One region of the Streptomyces rectiviolaceus genome, then DNA from elsewhere that is predicted to be linked to it. Evidence: riboswitches for the same ligand, from Rfam matches in the RefSeq annotation. Region 1 holds a riboswitch; each other region holds the start of a gene.
What was found. Region 1 has a riboswitch for cyclic di-AMP ahead of ABD378_RS32150 (M23 family metallopeptidase). Riboswitches for the same ligand answer to the same signal wherever they lie in the genome.

Region 1 (4,485 bases):
GTCGCGGCCCCGCTCACCGCGTGCGGGAAAGCGCAGTCGGTGCGCGGCCGTCGCCCGCTCCGCGTGGGCCGCGGTGAGAGACCTGGCCCGCTCCGCGTCGCCGCGCGCCACCGCGTCGACGATCGCGGCATGCTCCGCCCAGGACTCCGCGGAGGCAGCCGAGACGTCGACGACGTACATCCAGGCGATCTTGTGCCGGAGCTGGGTGAGCAGCGCTGTGAGACCCGGGCTGCCTGACGCCTGGGCGAGCGTCTCGTGGAACCAGCCGCCCAGCGAGCGCAGATCCTCGCTCTGACCGCGCCTCGAGCGCTCCTGGCCGAGCCTGACGAGGCCGCGCAGGACCTTCAGGTGCGCCTCCGTGCGGCGCTGTGCGGCGCGGGCGGCCCCTAGCGGCTCCAGGAGCATGCGGACCTCCAGGAGGTCGGCCGCCTCCTGCTCGGTGGGCTCAGCGACGCACGCGCCCGCGTGCCGGCGCGTGACGACGAAGCCCTCGGCCTCGAGGGTGCGCAGGGCCTCGCGCACGGGGACGCGGGAGACTCCGTAGCGGCGCGCGAGCAGTTCCTCGGTGAGCCGGCCGCCCCGTTCGTAGACACCGGAGACGATGTCGTCCCGGATCGCCGTGCATACCGAGTGCGCGGGAATGCGCATGCCCTGACCTCCGCCTTAATCCCCGCGAAACGCGGTCGATCGACGCCTGTTCAGCGACTCTATTGCAGAGCGACTGAATTTCCGACAGCTGGCCGAAATCCATGGATACTTTTGGCCAAAGGCGGTACGGGAACGGCGAAAGCCCCGGCTCTCGACGAGCCGGGGCTTTCGCTGAATCAGATGCGCTTCACGCGACCGCGTGGATCAGACGTTGACGCCGTGCGAGCGGAGGTACGAGACGGGGTCGATGTCCGTGCCGTAGTCCTCGCCGGTGCGGGCCTCGAAGTGGAGGTGCGGGCCGCTGGAGTTGCCGGTCGAGCCGGAGAGACCTATCTGCTGGCCCGGGGTGACCGCCTGGCCGACCGTGACACCGAGGGACGACATGTGGCCGTACTGGGTGTACGTGCCGTCGTTCATCTTGATGACCACGTTGTTGCCGTAGGCGCCGCCCCAGCCGGCCTCGACCACGGTGCCGGAGCCGACCGCGTGGACCGAGGTGCCGGACGCGGCGTGGAAGTCGACGCCGGTGTGGCTGCCGGAGGACCACATGGCGCCGCCGGTCTGGTAGCCCGTGGAGATGGACGAGCCGGTGATCGGGGAGACGTAGCTGTTGAGGCGCTTGCGCTCGGCCTCGCGAGCGGCACGCTCCTTGGCCTCGCGCTCCTTCTTGGCCTTGGCCTTCGCCTCGGCCTCGGCCTTGCGCTTGGCCTCTTCGGCCTTCTTCTTGGCGGCCTCTTCGGCCTTCTTGGCGGCTGCGGCGTCGTCGGCGGCCTGCTGCTGGGCAGCGGCCTGCGCGTCGATGCTCTGGGCGAGCGAGTCGCCCACGGAGATGGCCTGGGTCAGGCCGGTGTGCTGCGGAGCCGGCGCCTCGTCGGCGGCGAGCGCCGGAGCGGCCAGGCCTCCGATGACACCGGTGGTGGTGAGGGCGGCGACGCCCGCCACGTTCGCGGTCGTACGCGTGAGGCGGCTCGGGCGACGGTGCTTCCCGGTGGCACGGGTGAACGCCATGAAGCGGCTGATCCTTTCCTTCCTTCTCGCCTACCGGGTTAGCTGACGGGTTCGGAGCAGGAAGGTCTCCTACGAGTCCCTCGCCTCTCGGCAAGGTTCCCGATTCACCCCAGGGGGACATGTGGGTCCCCGGCTCCCCTGGCTCGCGCCGTACGGGGACTCGGCGATGACTGTCCGGTGCCGCGGCTGCGGCGTACTGCATGACGGACAGCCGGACCAGACGCTAAGCGGGGCATCTTTCAATCGACAAACGGATCAGACCTTTTGTAGCGCACGCCACAGGTCAGACACGTAACCTCCATATCAATTCGGACATATGAGGACCCCAGCAGCTTTTTCCGCCACTGGGGTCCCGATATGTCCTGACTGTCACTCAGACCGCACTCGGGCCGCACTCAGCCCGTGACCACACTCACTTCACCGATGCCGAGCGCCCTGACGGGCTCCTCGATCTGCGCGGCGTCACCGACGAGCACCGTCACGAGCCGGTCCCCGGGGAAGGCGCTCACCACGGCGGCGGTGGCCTCCACGGTGCCGGTCGCGGCCAACTGGCGGTACAGCTGCGCCTGGAAGTCGTCCGGCAGGTGCTGCTCGACCTGGTCGGCGAGGGTGGCCGCGACGGACGCCGCCATCTCGTACTTGAGCGGGGCCACGCCCACCAGGTTCTGCACGGCGACATCGCGCTCGGCGTCCGTGAGGCCGTCCGCGGCGAGAGTGCGCAGAACCTTCCACAGGTCGTCGAGGGCGGGGCCCGTGGACTCGGTGTCCACGGAGCCGCTGATGGCCAGCATCGCGGCGCCCGTGCCGTCCGGAGCGGAACGCAGGACCTGGGCGAACGCCCGCACTCCGTAGGTGTATCCCTTCTCCTCGCGCAGGACGCGGTCGAGGCGCGAGGTGAGGGTGCCGCCCAGGCAGTACGTACCGAGCACCTGGGCGGGCCAGACGCGGTCGTGCCGGTCAGAGCCCACGCGGCCGATGAGCAGCTGCGTCTGGACGGCGCCGGGGCGGTCCACGATGACGACACGCCCGGTGTCGTCGGCGGTCACCGGGGGCACCGGGCGCGGCTCGGCCGTGCCGCCCGTCCAGGCCCCGATGGTGTCGGCGAGGACGGCGTCCAGGTCGATGCCGGTCAGGTCGCCCACGACGACGGCGGTCGCCGTGGCGGGACGCACGTGCTTCTCGTAGAAGGTGCGCACCGCCGCCGAGTCGATGGGCGTGACCGTCTCCTCGGTGCCCTGGCGGGGGCGCGACATGCGCGAGGTGGCCGGGAACAGCTGCCGGGAGAGCTCCTTGGCGGCGCGGCGTGCCGGGTTGGCGGCCTCGTGCGGGATCTCGTCCAGGCGGTTGCGTACGAGGCGTTCGATCTCGCTGTCCGCGAAGGCGGGGGCGCGCAGGGCGTCGGAGAGCAGGCCGAGCGCCTTCGGGAGGCGGGAGACCGGGACTTCGAGGGAGACACGGACGCCGGGGTGGTCGGCGTGCGCGTCCATGGTGGCGCCGCAGCGGTCGAGTTCGGCGGCGAAGTCCTCGGCGGAGTGCTTGTCGGTGCCTTCGTTGAAGGCCCTCGCCATGATCGTCGCGACGCCGTCGAGGCCCGCGGGCTCGGCGTCGAGCGGCGCCTCGAGGTGGATCTCCACGGCGACGACCTGCTGGCCGGGGCGGTGGCAGCGCAGCACGGTGAGGCCGTTGTCCAGGGTGGCGCGCTCGGGCGCGGGGAAGGCCCACGGCCGTGCGGTGCCCGCCTGGGGCTGCGGGTGGAACTGCATCGTTGCGGCCTCGCTCACTTCGCGGCCTCCTCTTCGTCCTCGTCGGTGGCTTCGGCGGCCTCAGGGGCGATGGGCTCGTACACGAGCACCGCGCGGTTGTCGGGGCGCAGGCGGGCCGCTGCGGCTTCCTTGACCTCTTCCGCGGTGACGTCCAGGACGCGCCCGACGGCGGTGAGGGCGAGCTGCGGGTCGCCGAACAGGACGGCGTACCGGCACAGTTCGTCCGCGCGGCCCGCCACCGTGGAGAGCCGGTCGAGCCACTCGCGCTCAAGCTGTGCCTGGGCGCGCTCCATCTCCTCGGCTGTGGGGCCCTCTTCCGCGAAGCGGGCGAGCTCCTCGTCGACGGCGGCCTCGATGACGGGGACCTCGACGTCGCCGGAGGTCTTCACGTCCAGCCAGCCCAGCGAGGGGGCTCCGGCGAGGCGCAGCAGGCCGAATCCGGCGGCCACGGCGGTGCGGTCGCGGCGCACGAGGCGGTTGTAGAGCCGCGACGACTCGCCGCTGCCGAGGACCGTGAGCGCCAGGTCGGCCGCGTCGCACGCGCGCGTGCCGTCCTCCGGGAGGCGGTAGGCGGCCATCAGGGCGCGGGCCGGTACCTCTTCCTCGACGACCTCGCGCAGCTCCTTGCCGATCGTGTCGGGCAGCGAGCCGTCGCGCGGCGGCTGCTTGCCGTCGTGCGAGGGGATGGACCCGAAGTACTTCTCGACCCAGGCGAGGGTCTCCTGCGAGTCGATGTCACCGACGACCGACAGGACGGCGTTGTTCGGCGCGTAGTACGTACGGAAGAAGTGCCGCGCGTCCTCCAGCGTCGCCGCGTCCAGGTCGGCCATGGAGCCGATCGGGGTGTGGTGGTAGGGGTGGCCCTCGGGGTACGAGAGGGCGGTCAGCTTCTCGAAGGCAGTGCCGTACGGAACGTTGTCGTAGCGCTGGCGGCGCTCGTTCTTGACGACGTCCCGCTGGTTCTCCATGGATTCGTCGTCGAGCGCGGAGAGCAGCGAGCCCATGCGGTCCGCTTCCAGCCACAGGGCCAGCTCCAGCTGGTGTGTGGGCATCGTCTCGAAATAGT
Region 2 (4,485 bases), on a different contig from region 1:
CCGGTGGGGCAGCGAGGAGGAAGCGGCGGGGGCAAGAGTCCCGATGTCCGGCATGAGCGGGCTCTCGTGCGGGCCCTGCCCCTGCTGCTCATCGTCGTCGGGGTCGTCTACGACATCTCGACCCCACCCGCGTTCACCGCCGCGCCCCTCTTCACCGCCGCCCCGCTCATCGCGGCCCCCTTCTACTCGCTGATCACCACCGCCCTCATCGGGGCGGGGTCCTGCGCCGCCGTGCTCGCCCTGCACTTCAAGAGCAGCACCACCGCCGACGTCGAGGCGATCACCGAACTGATCACGGTGGCCACCGTCGCCGTGCTCGCCGTCGTCATCAACCGCGTCGTACGCCGCAGCGACGAACAGCTCGCCTCCGCCCGCACCATCGCCGAGGCGGCCCAGCGCGCCGTGCTGCCGCAGCCGGACCACCGGATCGGCGGGCTCGATGTCGCGGCGCGGTACGAGGCGGCGGAGGCCGACGCGTTCATCGGGGGTGATCTGTACGCCGTGCAGGACACCCCGTACGGCGTACGCGTCATCGTCGGCGACGTACGCGGCAAGGGCATAGGCGCGGTGGCGGCCGTCGCCGTCGTCATCGGGGCGTTCCGGGAGGCCGCCGAGCAGGAGGCCACCCTGGAGGCCGTGGCGCAGCGCCTGGAGCGGGCCCTCGCGCGTGAGGGCACGCGGCGCGACGGGCTCGACGCCTTCGAAGGGTTCACCACCGCCGTGCTCGCGGAGATCCCGCACGGCGACGGTCTCGTACGCCTCGTCAATCGCGGGCACCCCGGGCCCCTGCTCCTGCGCGGCGACGGACGGCTGTGCGTGCTGTCCGCCACCGAGCCCGCGCTGCCGCTCGGGATGGGCGACCTGGGTGCCTGGCCGGACCGTGCGGACGAGACGGAGTTCCCGCCGGGGGCGATGCTGCTGCTCTACACCGACGGGCTCTCGGAGGCGCGTGACGTCCGGGGCGAGTTCTACAACCCGGCCGCGCGGCTCGGCGGCCGCATCTTTCCGGGGCCCAACGGCCCGGACGCGCTCCTGGCCACGCTCACCGAGGAAGTGCGGCGGCACACCGGGGGCGGGACGACCGACGACATGGCGTTGCTCGCGGTGCGGCGGCCGTTGATGGCTGGGGATACCGGGGGCGATACCGGGGGCGATACCGGGGGCGCCGGGGCCGACGGCTGGACCGACGCGGGCTCCGATGTCACCGGCCGTGACTGAAGGACACCACTCCGCATAACAACTGACGTACTGTCAAGGAGATGTGAAGCTCCGGTGTGTGAAGAAGTGGGGTCAACTCGCCCCGTTCCGAACCCCCGTGTCCCGTTAAGTGCAGGCCAAAGTCGTTAACGATCAGTCGGAACGGCTTGGAATACGACCCTGCCGTCTATTAACGTTCGATAACGCAGCGCGGTCGTCCCAGCCGTCACTCGAGTCGGCTCCGCGCGCACGCGCCTAATCCCGAAAGGGAGCCGGGGAACCACTAATTGGGGTGAATCGGGCATCTGTGCATCCGTGCCAGATGTTCGTAGGAGACCTTCCTGCTCCGAACCCGTCAGCTAACCCGGTAGGCGAGAAGGAAGGAAAGGAGTGCGCCCCAGTGGCGTCCAACCGCCCTGCCCCCCAAGGCGTGTACGTACCGAATGACGACGACTTCGGTGGGTACGACGACAGTTCCTGGGAGGAATGGAATCCCACCGAGGAGTCCATCCGTCCCGTCCGCGGCAGGCACCGCGTCCACAAGCGGGGCGGTGGCGGGCTCGCCCGCAGCTCCACTGTTCTCGGCGTAGGCGTCATCGCCGCCGTCGGCGCGGGCGGCATCGCCACCGCGCAGGGCGGAAAGCCCCCGGTCTCCATCGAGATGCCGGACCTCTCGGCCGTCACGGACTCGCTGCCGGAGGCCAAGTCGCTTCCCGGCGTGGGGTCTTTGATATCCGACGACTCCTCCGACTCCGGCTCCGGCTCCGGTTCCGCGGACAACGGCGTGACGACCGCCGCCGCGCCCCTGAGCGCCGCCGGCATCAGCACCGCCGACGCCGAGCAGGGCACCACGGACGCGGGCGAGGCACTGCGGGCCCGCATCATGGAGCAGGCCGAGAACCAGCAGGACCAGGCGGACGACGCGGTCCAGAAGGCGGCCGAAGAAGCCGCCGTCAAGGAAGCCGCCGCCCAGGCCGCCGCCAAGCAGACCGCGGCCGAGAAGAAGATCGCCGCCGAGAAGGCCGCCGCGAAGAAGAAGGCCGAGGCGGAGGCCAAGCGCAAGGCCGAGGCGGAGCGCCTGGCCAAGCTCGCCAAGAGCTTCACCCTCCCCGTCGGCTCGTACACGCTCACCGGCACCTTCGGTCAGCCCGGCTCCATGTGGTCCTCCGGCTACCACACCGGCCTGGACTTCGCGGCTCCCACGGGCACGCCCATCAAGGCCATCCACTCCGGCACCATCAAGGAGGCCGGCTGGGCGGGGGCGTACGGCTACCGCACGGTCCTTGAGCTCGACGACGGCACCGAGATCTGGTTCTGCCACCAGTCCTCGATGAACGTCAGCGTCGGCCAGAAGGTCACCACCGGCGAGACCATCGGCCGCGTCGGCGCCACCGGCAACGTCACCGGCGCGCACCTCCACCTGGAGGTCCACCCGGGCGGCGACTCCACCGGGGTCGATCCGGCGGCGTGGCTGCGCGGCAAGGGCCAGTCCCTCTGACGCAGCCCCAGAACCCCGGCGGTCCTGGCGGCAACCCCCCGACGTCAGGGCTGCCGGTCAAGGGCGCCCGCTCACCGGTTCTCCCCGAGCGGATGCCCCACTGATCGGAACCGGCATCCCGCTGTACGGAATTCCGCGATCCGTAAGGGCGTTGAGTCCCGTATGACTTCTCTCCGCAAGCTTGGTTCGTCCGACCTCGAGGTCTTCCCGCTCGCACTGGGCGGCAACGTCTTCGGCTGGACGGCCGACGAGGCGCAGTCCTTCACCGTGCTCGACGCCTACACCGCCGCGGGCGGCAACTTCATCGACACCGCCGACGTCTACTCGGCCTGGGCGCCCGGCAACAAGGGCGGCGAGTCCGAGACCGTCATCGGCAACTGGCTCGCCGCGCGCGGCAACCGCTCCGACGTCGTGCTCGCCACCAAGGTCGGCGCCCACCCCGACTTCAAGGGCCTGTCCGCGAACACCATCAAGTCCGGTGTCGAGGAGTCGCTGCGCCGCCTGCGCACCGACTACATCGACCTCTTCTACACGCACTACGACGACCCGACGGTCTCCGTCGAGGAGATCATCACCGCGCTCGACGACCTGGTGACGTCCGGCAAGGTGCGCGCCATCGCCGCGTCCAACGTGACCGCCGACCGGCTCCAGGAGTTCCTCGACTTCTCCGACCGCGAGGGCCTCGCGCGCTACTCGGTGCTGCAGCCGCACTACAACCTCGTCTCGCGCGACACGTACGAGGGCACGCTGGAGCAGGTCGCATCGCGCTCCGGCCTGGCCGCCGTCCCGTACTACGCGCTCGCCTCCGGCTTCCTGACCGGCAAGTACCGCCCGGGTGCGGCGGTCGACAGCGCGCGGGCCCAGGGCGCGGGCAAGCACCTGGACACCGACCGCGGTCTGCGCGTGCTCGCCGCCCTCGACGAGGTCGCCCAGGCGCGCGGCGCCGAGCTCGCGACCGTGGCCCTCGCGTGGCTCGCGGCGCAGCCGACGGTGGCCGCGCCGATCGCGTTGGCCCGTACGGTCGAACAGCTGCCCGCGCTGCTCGCGGTGGGGGAGCTGGAGCTGACGGAGGCCGAGGTGTCGGCGCTGACGGCGGCTTCCGCCTAGCCGCGGTAGGGGTTGTACGCGGGGTAGGGCATCGCCGGGCGGCCGTACGGATATCCGTACGGCGGCTGCTGCTGTTGCTGCGGGTAGGGCTGCTGGTACGGCTGTTGATATCCGTACGGCTGCTGGTATCCGTACGGCGGCGGCATCGGTACGAACACCGGTGCCGTCGCGCGCGCCGCGTACGCGAGGGCGGGCCGTGCCGCCTCGCGGCGCTCCCACAGCGCGTGCAGCAACTCCCGCTCCCGTACGACGAAGTCGGCGCCCGCGCGGCCCTTGCGCCCCCGGTGCCGCAGGAGCGCGAGAGACGTCGCGTACGTCTCGTACTGGGCGACCGTGCGCGCCGCGGCCTTGCCCTGCGTGTAGGAGGCGTAGTCGCGGGCCAGCGTGCGGGCGCGCATGGTGCCCAGGGCGTACGGCTCGGGTGCGGTGAGCCAGCCCGCGAGTGCGTACGCGGGCAGTTCGGCCCGCACGATGCGCAGGCCGCGCTGTCTGATCCAGATGACCAGCCAGGTGAGCAGGCCGAAGGCGGGCAGCATGAAGAGCGCGTACACGGCGAAGAAGCCGTAGTCCCCGAAGACCGCCGAGCCGTTCCACAGGGCGTGCAGGCCCATCGCCAGGAGGAGTCCGCCGACCGGGAGCAGGACGCGGCGCCAGTTCTGGCGCTCCGCGCTGAGCGCGGCGAT
Region 3 (4,485 bases), on a different contig from region 1:
CCATGCTGATCAGCGGCTGCCCGGCGAGCTCGGTCAGGGGCAGCCGCGAGGAGGCACCCGCGAGCGCGTGCCCGGGCGATGTCACCAGGACCAACTCCTCGACCAGGATCGGCTCCGCGGTCACGGAGGCGGGCAACGGCACCGGATCCGCCGGCTCGTAGGTGTGCGTGAGGGCCAGGTCGACCTCGCCCGCCGCCACGGCCGCGACGCCGAGCGGCGGTTCATAGCCCCGCACCGTCAGATCGATGTCCGGATGGGCGCGGCGGAACGCGGTCAGGGCGGGCGGCACCAGATGGATCCCGGCGGTGGTGAAGGTCCCCACGCGCAGCCTGCCGCCGGACAGGCCCGCGAGCCGGGCCAGTTCGTGGCGGGCCTGCTCCATCTCGTCCAGGACCCGGCGCGCCCGCGCCAGCAGCAGCTCGCCCGCGCCGGTCAGCCGAGCCCCGCGGTGGTGCCGGACCAGGAGAGCGGTGCCCGCCTCCCGTTCGAGCTTGGCCAGCTGCTGGGAGAGCGCGGGCACGGTGTAGCCGAGGCGCTCGGCGGCGCGGGTGATCGACCCGGCCTCGGAGACCGCCACCAGTGCGGCGAGCCGTGTCGGGTCGTACATGGCGTCTCCCGGTCCAGGGGCCGACGGGCGGCGGGGCTGTCCGACGGCGTGGGGCTAAACGTCTGCTTAAGGCAGACACAGGATATTCCACATACCTGCTGAAGGCAGAAGAACGGCAGGCTGGCGGTCATGGACGCACAACTGGTCGCCTTCACCGGAGTCGCCGCGGGCATGGTCGCCATGCCGGGCGCCGACTTCGCCGTCGTGGTGCGCAACTCCCTCGCATCCCGGCGCGCCGGAGTCAGCTGTGCGATCGGTGTCGCGGGCGGGCTCCTGGTGCACACGGCGCTCGCGGTGGCCGGGGTCGCGGCGGTCCTCGCGGCGGTTCCCACGCTGTTCCGGGCACTGCAGGTGCTCGGCGGTGCCTACGTGCTGTACCTCGGGTACCGCGCGCTGCGGTCGGCGGCGCGACCGCTGCGGAGCTTCTCCGCGCCGGACGGCGCGGAGATGCCGGCGGAGCAGCCTGCGGCCGGGGGCAGCCTGCGGCAGGGCTTCCTCACCAACGCGCTCAACCCCAAGGCACCCATCACCTTCCTCAGCGTGCTGCCCCAGTTCGTGCCCGCGGGCAGCCCCGCGATGCCCAGGACACTGCTGCTCGCGTCCATCATCGTGGCCCTTGCCCTGGTGTGGTTCCCGGTCGTCGCGCTCCTGGTCGACCGGCTCGGGCGCTGGCTGCGCAGGCCTCGTACGGCCCGTGCGATCGAGGGCGGCACCGGTGTCGCGCTCAGCGTCCTTGGCCTGGTGCTCCTCACCGAGGCCCTGATGGCGTGACGTCGTCCGGCGTGTCGCTGCCCCTGTCACTGCCCCTGTCCCTGTCTTTGTCCCTGCCCCTGTCCGAAGCGCGCACCAAGCGGGGAAGCAGACCCCAGAGGCCCGCACACATGACCAGCGTGCCCGCACTCGCGATGATCCCGCCGGTACGGCCCACCGCCACGTCCACGACCAGGAGCACGGAACCGGCGAGTGCGAACACCAGGACTGTCATGCCGATGCCGGCGAGGCGGGACGACACGCGCACGATCAGCGGCTTGGAGTGCTGCCCGAACAGGGTCCTGTGCACGGCGGCCGGGGCGGTGAACAGCGCCGCGGCGAGGACGGCGAGCAGCAGCGTGGTGACGTAGGTGGCGCGCTGCACCGTGTCGAGCGAGGGGAAGCGCTCGGTGAAGGCGAGGGTCAGCAGGAACGCGAAGAGGATCTGCACTCCGGTCTGCGTGACCCGCAGCTCCTGGAGGATCTCGGAGAAATTGCGGTCGGCGCGTTCGAAGCGTGTCTCGTTGCGCGGGGGCGGGTCGCCCGCGGTGGAACTGTTGTTTTCGGCCATGGCGCCCGAGTATCCGCGTCGACACCCTCCATGCCTGTCGGGCGCGCCGGTCAGCGGGTCGGGCTGGGGCCGGTCGAGCGGCGGAGGAGGCCGTGAGGCCCTCCTCCGCCGCCCTCCGACAGGCTTGCGGCCGACGGTCAGTGACGGGCGGTCAGTGACGGGCGGTCAGCGCACCCGGCCGTAGGAGACGCTCTTCGTCCAGATCTTCTCGAGCCGCACCACGGTGTTCGACTTGGGTGCGTGCCAGATCCGGCCCTTCCCGGCGTAGATGCCGACGTGGTAGACGCTCCGGCCGGAGCGGAAGAAGACCAGGTCGCCGCGGACGCGGTTGGACGCCGAGACATGGCGGGTCTTGTTGTACTGCTGTGCGGCGGTGCGTGGCAGCTTCTTGCCCGCGCGCTTGAACGAGTACTGGGTCAGGCCCGAGCAGTCGAACCGGTTCGGCCCCGTCGCTCCATAGCGGTACGGAGAGCCCTTCTTGGAGGCGGCGATCTTGAGCGCCTTCGTCCCGTGTGTCGCGGCCTCTGCTTCCGACGTGAGCCCTGGGGCCACGAGGGTGCCGCCTACGACGGCGAGTGTGAGGGCCGATACGGAACCGGCCCTGGTGAGCAGCGACGGAACATGATTCAGCGCGGTCATGCGCAACCCTTCGTCAGCCGCCTGTGAAGGATGACCTGTCGGATTCGGGCTGGCGAAGTTGCCCGGCCGCGATGTGCGGCTTCACCCCAAGGGTCGGCGTCCGGACCTTCCGGACCGACCCGTCATGCCTGGGTCCTCCACTCCTGCCGATGCACAGATGTCGACCGGTCATCCGGGTGGCGGCAGGACTCGGCGTCCGCCCGGACCGCCCCGCCGCTGTGGCGGGGGCTTGTCGTCGGAAGGGATCTTGACCCGTCAAGGGCAGAAATTCCGAGCCGAAACGGCGTTTTGTGAGGCTCCTCACGGCTGAACCGTTCGGGTGGACAAGGTCGGATTCGGGATCGGCCCGTGGAACCCGACGATCGTTCGACCAGCACCGGAACGAGGAATTCCGGCCATCGCGTACACATCTGACGCAACTGAAGACAGTCCAAAGAAGGACAATTGTCTACGCCGAACGAGGTAGCCCGTTTGGTTCGTTTGGAACCGGCCCCGGACGGTTCGGACTTCGGGTACGGAGATGAGGGGTACTCAGGAGGCCGATGGGGGCGGCACGGTGACCCGCCCGGCGCGCCGCTCGCCGTCGAGGACACGCAGCGCGCGGGCCAACGTCGGCGCGTGCACGGCGCTCTCGCCCCGCTGGTGCATGAGCGTCAGCGCGTCCCGCAGGGCGGTGGCGCTGGCGACCAGGGCCTGGGCGGCACGCAGGCCGCCATAGGTGTCCGAGGCGCGGGCGGGGTTGATCCGGCCCACCAGATCGACCACTTCGAGGTATCGGTCGATCAACTCGCCCTCGGCGCGGGTGAGTGCGGGCAGCGGGGGAAGTTCGGGCGGCAGCATCGGGAGGTTCACCCCGCGTCCGGGGTGCGCAGGGACGACTTGCGGGTCGCGATGATCCGGTCCACCAGGCCGTAGTCGACCGCCTCGGAGGCGTTGAGGATCTTGTCGCGCTCGATGTCGGCCGCGACGCGTTCCCGGCTCTGGCCCGTGTGTTGGGCGAGCAGTTTCTCCAGGTTCGCGCGGGTGCGCAGGAGTTCGTCGGCCTGGATTGCCAAGTCGGTCGCCTGGCCGTGGATCGGCTCGGCGATCGACGGCTGATGGATCAGTACCCGGGCGCCGGGCAGCGCGAACCGCTTGCCGGGGGTGCCCGCCGCCAGCAGGACGGCGGCCGCCGAGGCGGCCTGGCCCAGGCAGGTCGTCTCCACGTCGCAGGTGACGAACTGGATCGTGTCGTAGATCGCCGTCATCGCGCTGAACGAGCCGCCGGGGGAGTTGATGTAGAGCGAGATGTCGCGGTCGGGCGCCAGGTATTCCAGGTGCATGAACTGCGCCATCACGTCGTTGGCCGAGGTGTCGTCGATCGGCGTGCCCAGGAAGACGATGCGCTCCTCGAGCAGCTTCGAGTACGGATCGAGGGTCCGTTGCCCCGTGCTGGTGCGCTCGGTGAACTCGGGCAGGACATGGCGGGCGATCGGTCGGTTCATGGCACGTCTCTCCTCTGCCGGGGTCGGCTGCTCCCCAAGGCTTCCTGTAAAAAATGTACAGGACGTACGTAACGTCGTGGTGAGGAGCATGTTCGGGTGATCCGCCGGAGTCAACAGATGCGCCGTGTTTCAGCCGTTCGCTGAAAGTGGGGGCCGTGGCGCGCGGGAGCGGGTGGCAGCCGCGGCGACGTGGGCATACTCCGCCCCGTCGCGACCTCAGCCGCCACCACCAGCCACCAGCCGTAAGCCCGCCCGAGCCGAAAGCGACGTATGAGCCCTGAAGCCCACCGAGCACACAGCGCCTCCGAAGCCCCTGACGCGCACCGGCCTCCCGAAGCAGCCGAGCTCGTCCACCTCACCGCCCGCGACCTGGCCGCCAGGATCCGCGCCCGAGAGCTGTCCGCGCGCGAGGTGGTCCAGGCGCACCTGGACCG
Region 4 (4,485 bases), on a different contig from region 1:
CAGCGTACGGCGGGGCATGGCCCTGACAGTACCTGTGGCGCCACGAAGCCCCTCACGCCACCCGCGCGGCCCCCGCGAACGGCATCTGGCTGATCGGCGCGAGGCGTACGGGCGCGCTCGGATTCGGGGCGTGGATCATCTGGCCGTTGCCCACGTAGAGGCCGACATGGCTGATGCCCTGGTAGAAGAAGACCAGGTCTCCGGGCTGGAGTTGGGAGCGCGGGACCCGTTCGCCCGTGTCGATCTGCGCGTACGTCGTGCGCGGCAGGTCGACGCCCGCCGAGCGGTAGGCGGCCTGGGTGAGGCCCGAGCAGTCGAAGGCGTTGGGGCCGGTGGCGCCCCATACGTACGGGCTGCCGAGCGCCTTGTAGGCGTATGAGACGGCTGCTGAGGCACGGGTGTTGGGGGCCTCGGCCGGGACGTTCCGGGAGGCGTCGCGGCCGGCGGCGCGGGACGCCCTGTCCTGCGCGCCGTCGCCCGTGAGATCCGCGCGCTGGTCACCGGTGAGCTGGGACAGCAGCCGCTTGGCCGCGTCGAGCTTTCCGTTGACCGTCTTCTTGTGCTTCTTCAGCTCCGCCTGGCGGGACTTGAGGTGCGTGAGGGTGTCGTCGGCCTCGGTGCGCAGCTGGTCGATCTCCTGGAGCTGCTTCTGCACGCCGGTGACGGTGGCGGCCTGACGGCTGTCCGCCCGGTCGGCGAGCGCGGCGCGCTCGAGGTACTGGTCGGGGTCGGAGGAGAGCGCGAGCTGGACGGCCGGGTCGATGCCGCCGCTGCGGTACTGCGCGGTGGCGATCGAACCGAGGCCCTCGCGCGCCGAGTTGAGCTTCTCCGTCTTGCGGGCCGCCTCGTCGCGCAGTTCGCCCAGGGACTTCTCGGCGCTCTCGGCCTTCTCCTTGGCGCCGTTGTACTTCTCGGTGGCGATCTCCGCCTCGCGGTAGAGCGCGTCGACCTTGGACTTCACCTCGGCCGGACTGAGCCGCGGATCCGCGTGTCCTGTCCCGTCGAAGGCGGTGGCAGTGGCGGCCCCGGCGAGGGCGATGGTGGCGGCGGTACGGGCCGTATGGCCGCTGAGCGAGCGCTGTCTGGGCTTGCGGTGCGCTGCCACGAAGAGGGCTCCTTAAGGTTCCGGCGGCGGCCCGCACAGGGGGAGCGGACCGCCGCCGGATTCTCGGCGGTGGTGTCCGACTGCCGCCCCTGGTCCGGGCGGCGGTGGGGAGCCGGTCACCTGACGAAGGACGCTAAACCTGGCCGTCACGGGTTGGTGACGGATTGTGCGCAACTGACGGAAGTGTGCCGTCGGTGACCGTATGTGACCGCGTGATCTGCCGGGCCAGGAGCCCTTGGCGTAGGCATGTGACCGATGCGGCGCTTGTGGCCCACCTGGCTACGGAGCGGTGATATGGCCCCGGCTAGGCTCCGGACTCATGGACGTTCTCACCCACCTCTTCGTCGGCCTGCACATCATCGGTATCGCCTCCCTCCTGGGCGGCTTCCTGACTCAGATGAAGCAGATGGGCCAGGGCACGGCCCGTTTCAACCCCGCGATGCTGCACGGCGCGCTGACGATGCTTGTCACGGGCGTGATCCTGGTGGGTCTCAACCAGGCGGACGACAACCCGGTCAACAACGTCAAGATCGGCATCAAGATGGCCGTCCTGATCGTGATCCTCGCGCTGGTCTATGTGAAGCGGGACGAGGAGAAGGTGGACAAGGGGATGTTCGGAGCCGTCGGTCTGCTGACCGTCGCCAACATCTTCATCGCGGTGCTGTGGACCTGACGTAACCGTCACACGAGAAAACGGCCCTCCACGCGCGCGTGGAGGGCCGTTTTCTCGTGTGACGCTTTCTCGTGTGACGGTTAAGCGGGCCGCACCACGCTGTGGATCGGCATGTAGTAGATCGACTCGACGCGGACGTTCGCGCCCGGCTTCGGGGCGTGGATCATCTTGCCGTCGCCGATGTAGATCCCTACGTGGCTGATGTCGTCGTAGAAGAAGACCAGGTCACCCGGCTTGGCGTCGGCGGTCTTCACGGTCGTGCCGACCTTCACCTGGTCCCACGTCGTACGCGGCAGGGAGATCCCCGCGGCCTTCCACGCGTCCTGGGTGAGCCCGGAGCAGTCGTAGGAGTCGGGGCCGGTGGCGCCCCACACGTACGGCTTGCCGATCTGCGCCTCCGCGAAGTTGATGACCTTCGCGGCCTTGGTCGCGTAGCCGCTGTCCGTGTCGCCGGAGCCGGAGCCCGTGCCGGAGCCGGAGCCCGTGTCCGGGGTCTCCGTGCCTCCGTCGTTCTGCTCCTTCTCGCGCTCCTTGGCCGCGGCCTCTTCCGCCGCCTTGCGCTTGGCCTCCGCCTCGGCCTCCTGCTTGCGGGCCAGCTCGGCGGCCTTGCGCTTGGCCTCTTCTTCCTTCTTCTTCTCGATCGCCGCGAGCCGCGCCTTTTCCTCGGCCGTCAGCTCCGAGAGCATCGTGCGCGCCTGGCCCAGCTTCTTCTGGACGGTCTGCTTGCTCGTCTTGAGCTCGTCCCGCGAGTCGCTCAGCGTCTCCAGGCTCTTGGTGGCCTTCGTACGCTGCTTCGTCGCCGAGGCCTGCTGCGTCTGGTAGTCGTCGACCGCCTTCTTCTGGCGCGCGGTCAGCCGGTCCGAAAGGTGGTTCTGGTCGAAGAAGCTCTGCGGGTCGTCGGCGAGCATCATCGTGGCGGTCTCGGAGACGCCGCCGGTGCGGTACTGCGCCGCGGCGAACGTGCCCAGCTCCTGGCGGGCCTCGTTCAGCTTGTCCGTGCGCTGGGCCACGTCGTCGAGGAGAGTGTCGACCTTCTTGCGCTGCTTGTCGGTGCGCTCCTTGGCCGAGTTGTACTTCTGTGTGGCCACGCCCGCCTGGTGGTAGAGATCGTCGACCTTCTTCTGGACCTCTTCGAGGCTGGGCTTCTGCGGCGCGGACGGTGCCGCCTGCGCGCTCTGCGACAGGAGGGCCACAGAGGTGAGGGCTGCCGTCGTGAGGCCGAGGGCTGGAGTGGCGCGTAGGCCGGCAATGCGGGTCCGCGGCTTGCGGTGCGACGCCAAGGGAGGCGACTCCTTCCGTAGACCGCCTACCGGGTTAGCTGTCGGGTTCGGGCGGATGGTTCCGGAAGGTTGCCCTACAGTCCCGTACTTCGTACGGGACCGATTCACCCCAAGTTCATCGTGGGTCCCCGGCTCCGAGGAGATCGAACTCGGCGGAGGCCACCCGTTCCCGGCGGGTTCGCCGGTGGGAGTACGAGCGGCCCGCGGAGCACGCTAGCCAACTCGTGTGGCCCGTGTGAAGGTTGATGTTCGATATGCCCGATACGTTTTCGTTACTTTACGAAGCTCTTGACGCGGGCACGCCGTGTCGTGGCGGAGAGTGACCGGGCGTGGGCGGGGCGTAGACAGATGGATGTGTCCGGAACCCGGGGCGGGTTGTCAGTGGGGCCGCCTAGACTCGGGAGGCGATGAGCAGCCTCTTTGATGACAGCTTCCTGGCGGACCTCAAGCCCTCGCGGGCTTCGGAGGAAGAGCACCCGCCGCCGCCCGAGGACAGTGCTCCGGAGCCCATTCCGGATGATCTGTTCGACGGGAAGTTCGACGCGCCCGCACCCCGGGACGCGCACTACCGCGGCGGCGCCCCGCGCCCCGTGATCGACCCGGCGGCCCTGCTCGACGGACTGAACGAGAACCAGCGCGCGGCCGTCGTGCACGCGGACTCCCCGCTGCTCATCGTCGCGGGCGCCGGCTCCGGCAAGACCCGCGTCCTGACGCACCGCATCGCGTATCTCCTGGCCGAGCGGCACGTGCACCCGGGGCAGATCCTGGCGATCACGTTCACGAACAAGGCCGCGGGCGAGATGAAGGAGCGCGTCGAGCAGCTCGTCGGGCCGCGGGCCAACGCGATGTGGGTGTCGACGTTCCACAGCGCGTGCGTGCGGATACTGCGCCGCGAGTCGAAGACGATCGGCTTCACCTCCTCCTTCTCGATCTACGACGCCGCCGACTCCAAGCGGCTGATGGCGCTGGTCTGCCGCGACCTGGACATCGACCCGAAGAAGTTCCCGCCGAAGTCCTTCAGCGCCAAGATCTCGAACCTGAAGAACGAACTGATCGACGAGGAGACCTTCGCGGGCCAGGCCGCCGACGGCTTCGAGCGGACCCTCGCCCAGGCGTACGCGATGTACCAGTCGCGCCTGCGCGAGGCGAACGCCCTCGACTTCGACGACCTGATCATGACGACGGTCAACATGTTCCGCGCGTTCCCGGACGTCGCCGCGCACTACCGCCGCCGCTTCCGCCACGTGATGGTCGATGAGTACCAGGACACCAACCACGCCCAGTACGCCCTGGTGCGCGAGCTGGTGGGCCCCGCAGGGGGCGAGGGGGACGACCCCGCCGAGCTCTGCGTCGTGGGTGACGCGGACCAGTCGATCTACGCCTTCCGAGGCGCCACGATCCGCAACATCCTCCAGTTCGAGGAGGAC

Region 2: another riboswitch for cyclic di-AMP. It lies ahead of ABD378_RS19055 (M23 family metallopeptidase); the one in region 1 lies ahead of ABD378_RS32150 (M23 family metallopeptidase).
Region 3: another riboswitch for cyclic di-AMP. It lies ahead of ABD378_RS32750 (C40 family peptidase); the one in region 1 lies ahead of ABD378_RS32150 (M23 family metallopeptidase).
Region 4: another riboswitch for cyclic di-AMP. It lies ahead of ABD378_RS17645 (C40 family peptidase); the one in region 1 lies ahead of ABD378_RS32150 (M23 family metallopeptidase).

The regions. Positions count from the first base shown of each region.
Region 1 covers NZ_BAAAUG010000132.1:33,825-38,309, reverse strand. The annotation lists gene ABD378_RS32155 (GntR family transcriptional regulator) at 1-648, opposite strand, end outside; gene ABD378_RS32150 (M23 family metallopeptidase) at 853-1,656, opposite strand; cyclic di-AMP (ydaO/yuaA leader) riboswitch at 1,670-1,832, opposite strand; gene ABD378_RS32145 (M16 family metallopeptidase) at 2,052-3,437, opposite strand; gene ABD378_RS32140 (M16 family metallopeptidase) at 3,434-4,485, opposite strand, start outside.
Region 2 covers NZ_BAAAUG010000064.1:11,630-16,114, reverse strand. The annotation lists gene ABD378_RS19060 (PP2C family protein-serine/threonine phosphatase) at 1-1,218, shown strand, start outside; cyclic di-AMP (ydaO/yuaA leader) riboswitch at 1,440-1,586, shown strand; gene ABD378_RS19055 (M23 family metallopeptidase) at 1,598-2,695, shown strand; gene ABD378_RS19050 (aldo/keto reductase) at 2,858-3,802, shown strand; gene ABD378_RS19045 (PrsW family intramembrane metalloprotease) at 3,799-4,485, opposite strand, start outside.
Region 3 covers NZ_BAAAUG010000138.1:29,905-34,389, forward strand. The annotation lists gene ABD378_RS32735 (LysR family transcriptional regulator) at 1-607, opposite strand, end outside; gene ABD378_RS32740 (LysE family translocator) at 737-1,378, shown strand; gene ABD378_RS32745 (DUF6328 family protein) at 1,356-1,928, opposite strand; gene ABD378_RS32750 (C40 family peptidase) at 2,094-2,567, opposite strand; cyclic di-AMP (ydaO/yuaA leader) riboswitch at 2,571-2,743, opposite strand; gene ABD378_RS32755 (hypothetical protein) at 3,099-3,407, opposite strand; gene ABD378_RS32760 (ATP-dependent Clp protease proteolytic subunit) at 3,416-4,051, opposite strand; gene ABD378_RS32765 (amidase) at 4,322-4,485, shown strand, end outside.
Region 4 covers NZ_BAAAUG010000057.1:20,283-24,767, reverse strand. The annotation lists gene ABD378_RS17660 (hypothetical protein) at 1-18, opposite strand, end outside; gene ABD378_RS17655 (C40 family peptidase) at 53-1,105, opposite strand; gene ABD378_RS17650 (hypothetical protein) at 1,425-1,778, shown strand; gene ABD378_RS17645 (C40 family peptidase) at 1,859-3,058, opposite strand; cyclic di-AMP (ydaO/yuaA leader) riboswitch at 3,067-3,223, opposite strand; gene pcrA (DNA helicase PcrA) at 3,466-4,485, shown strand, end outside.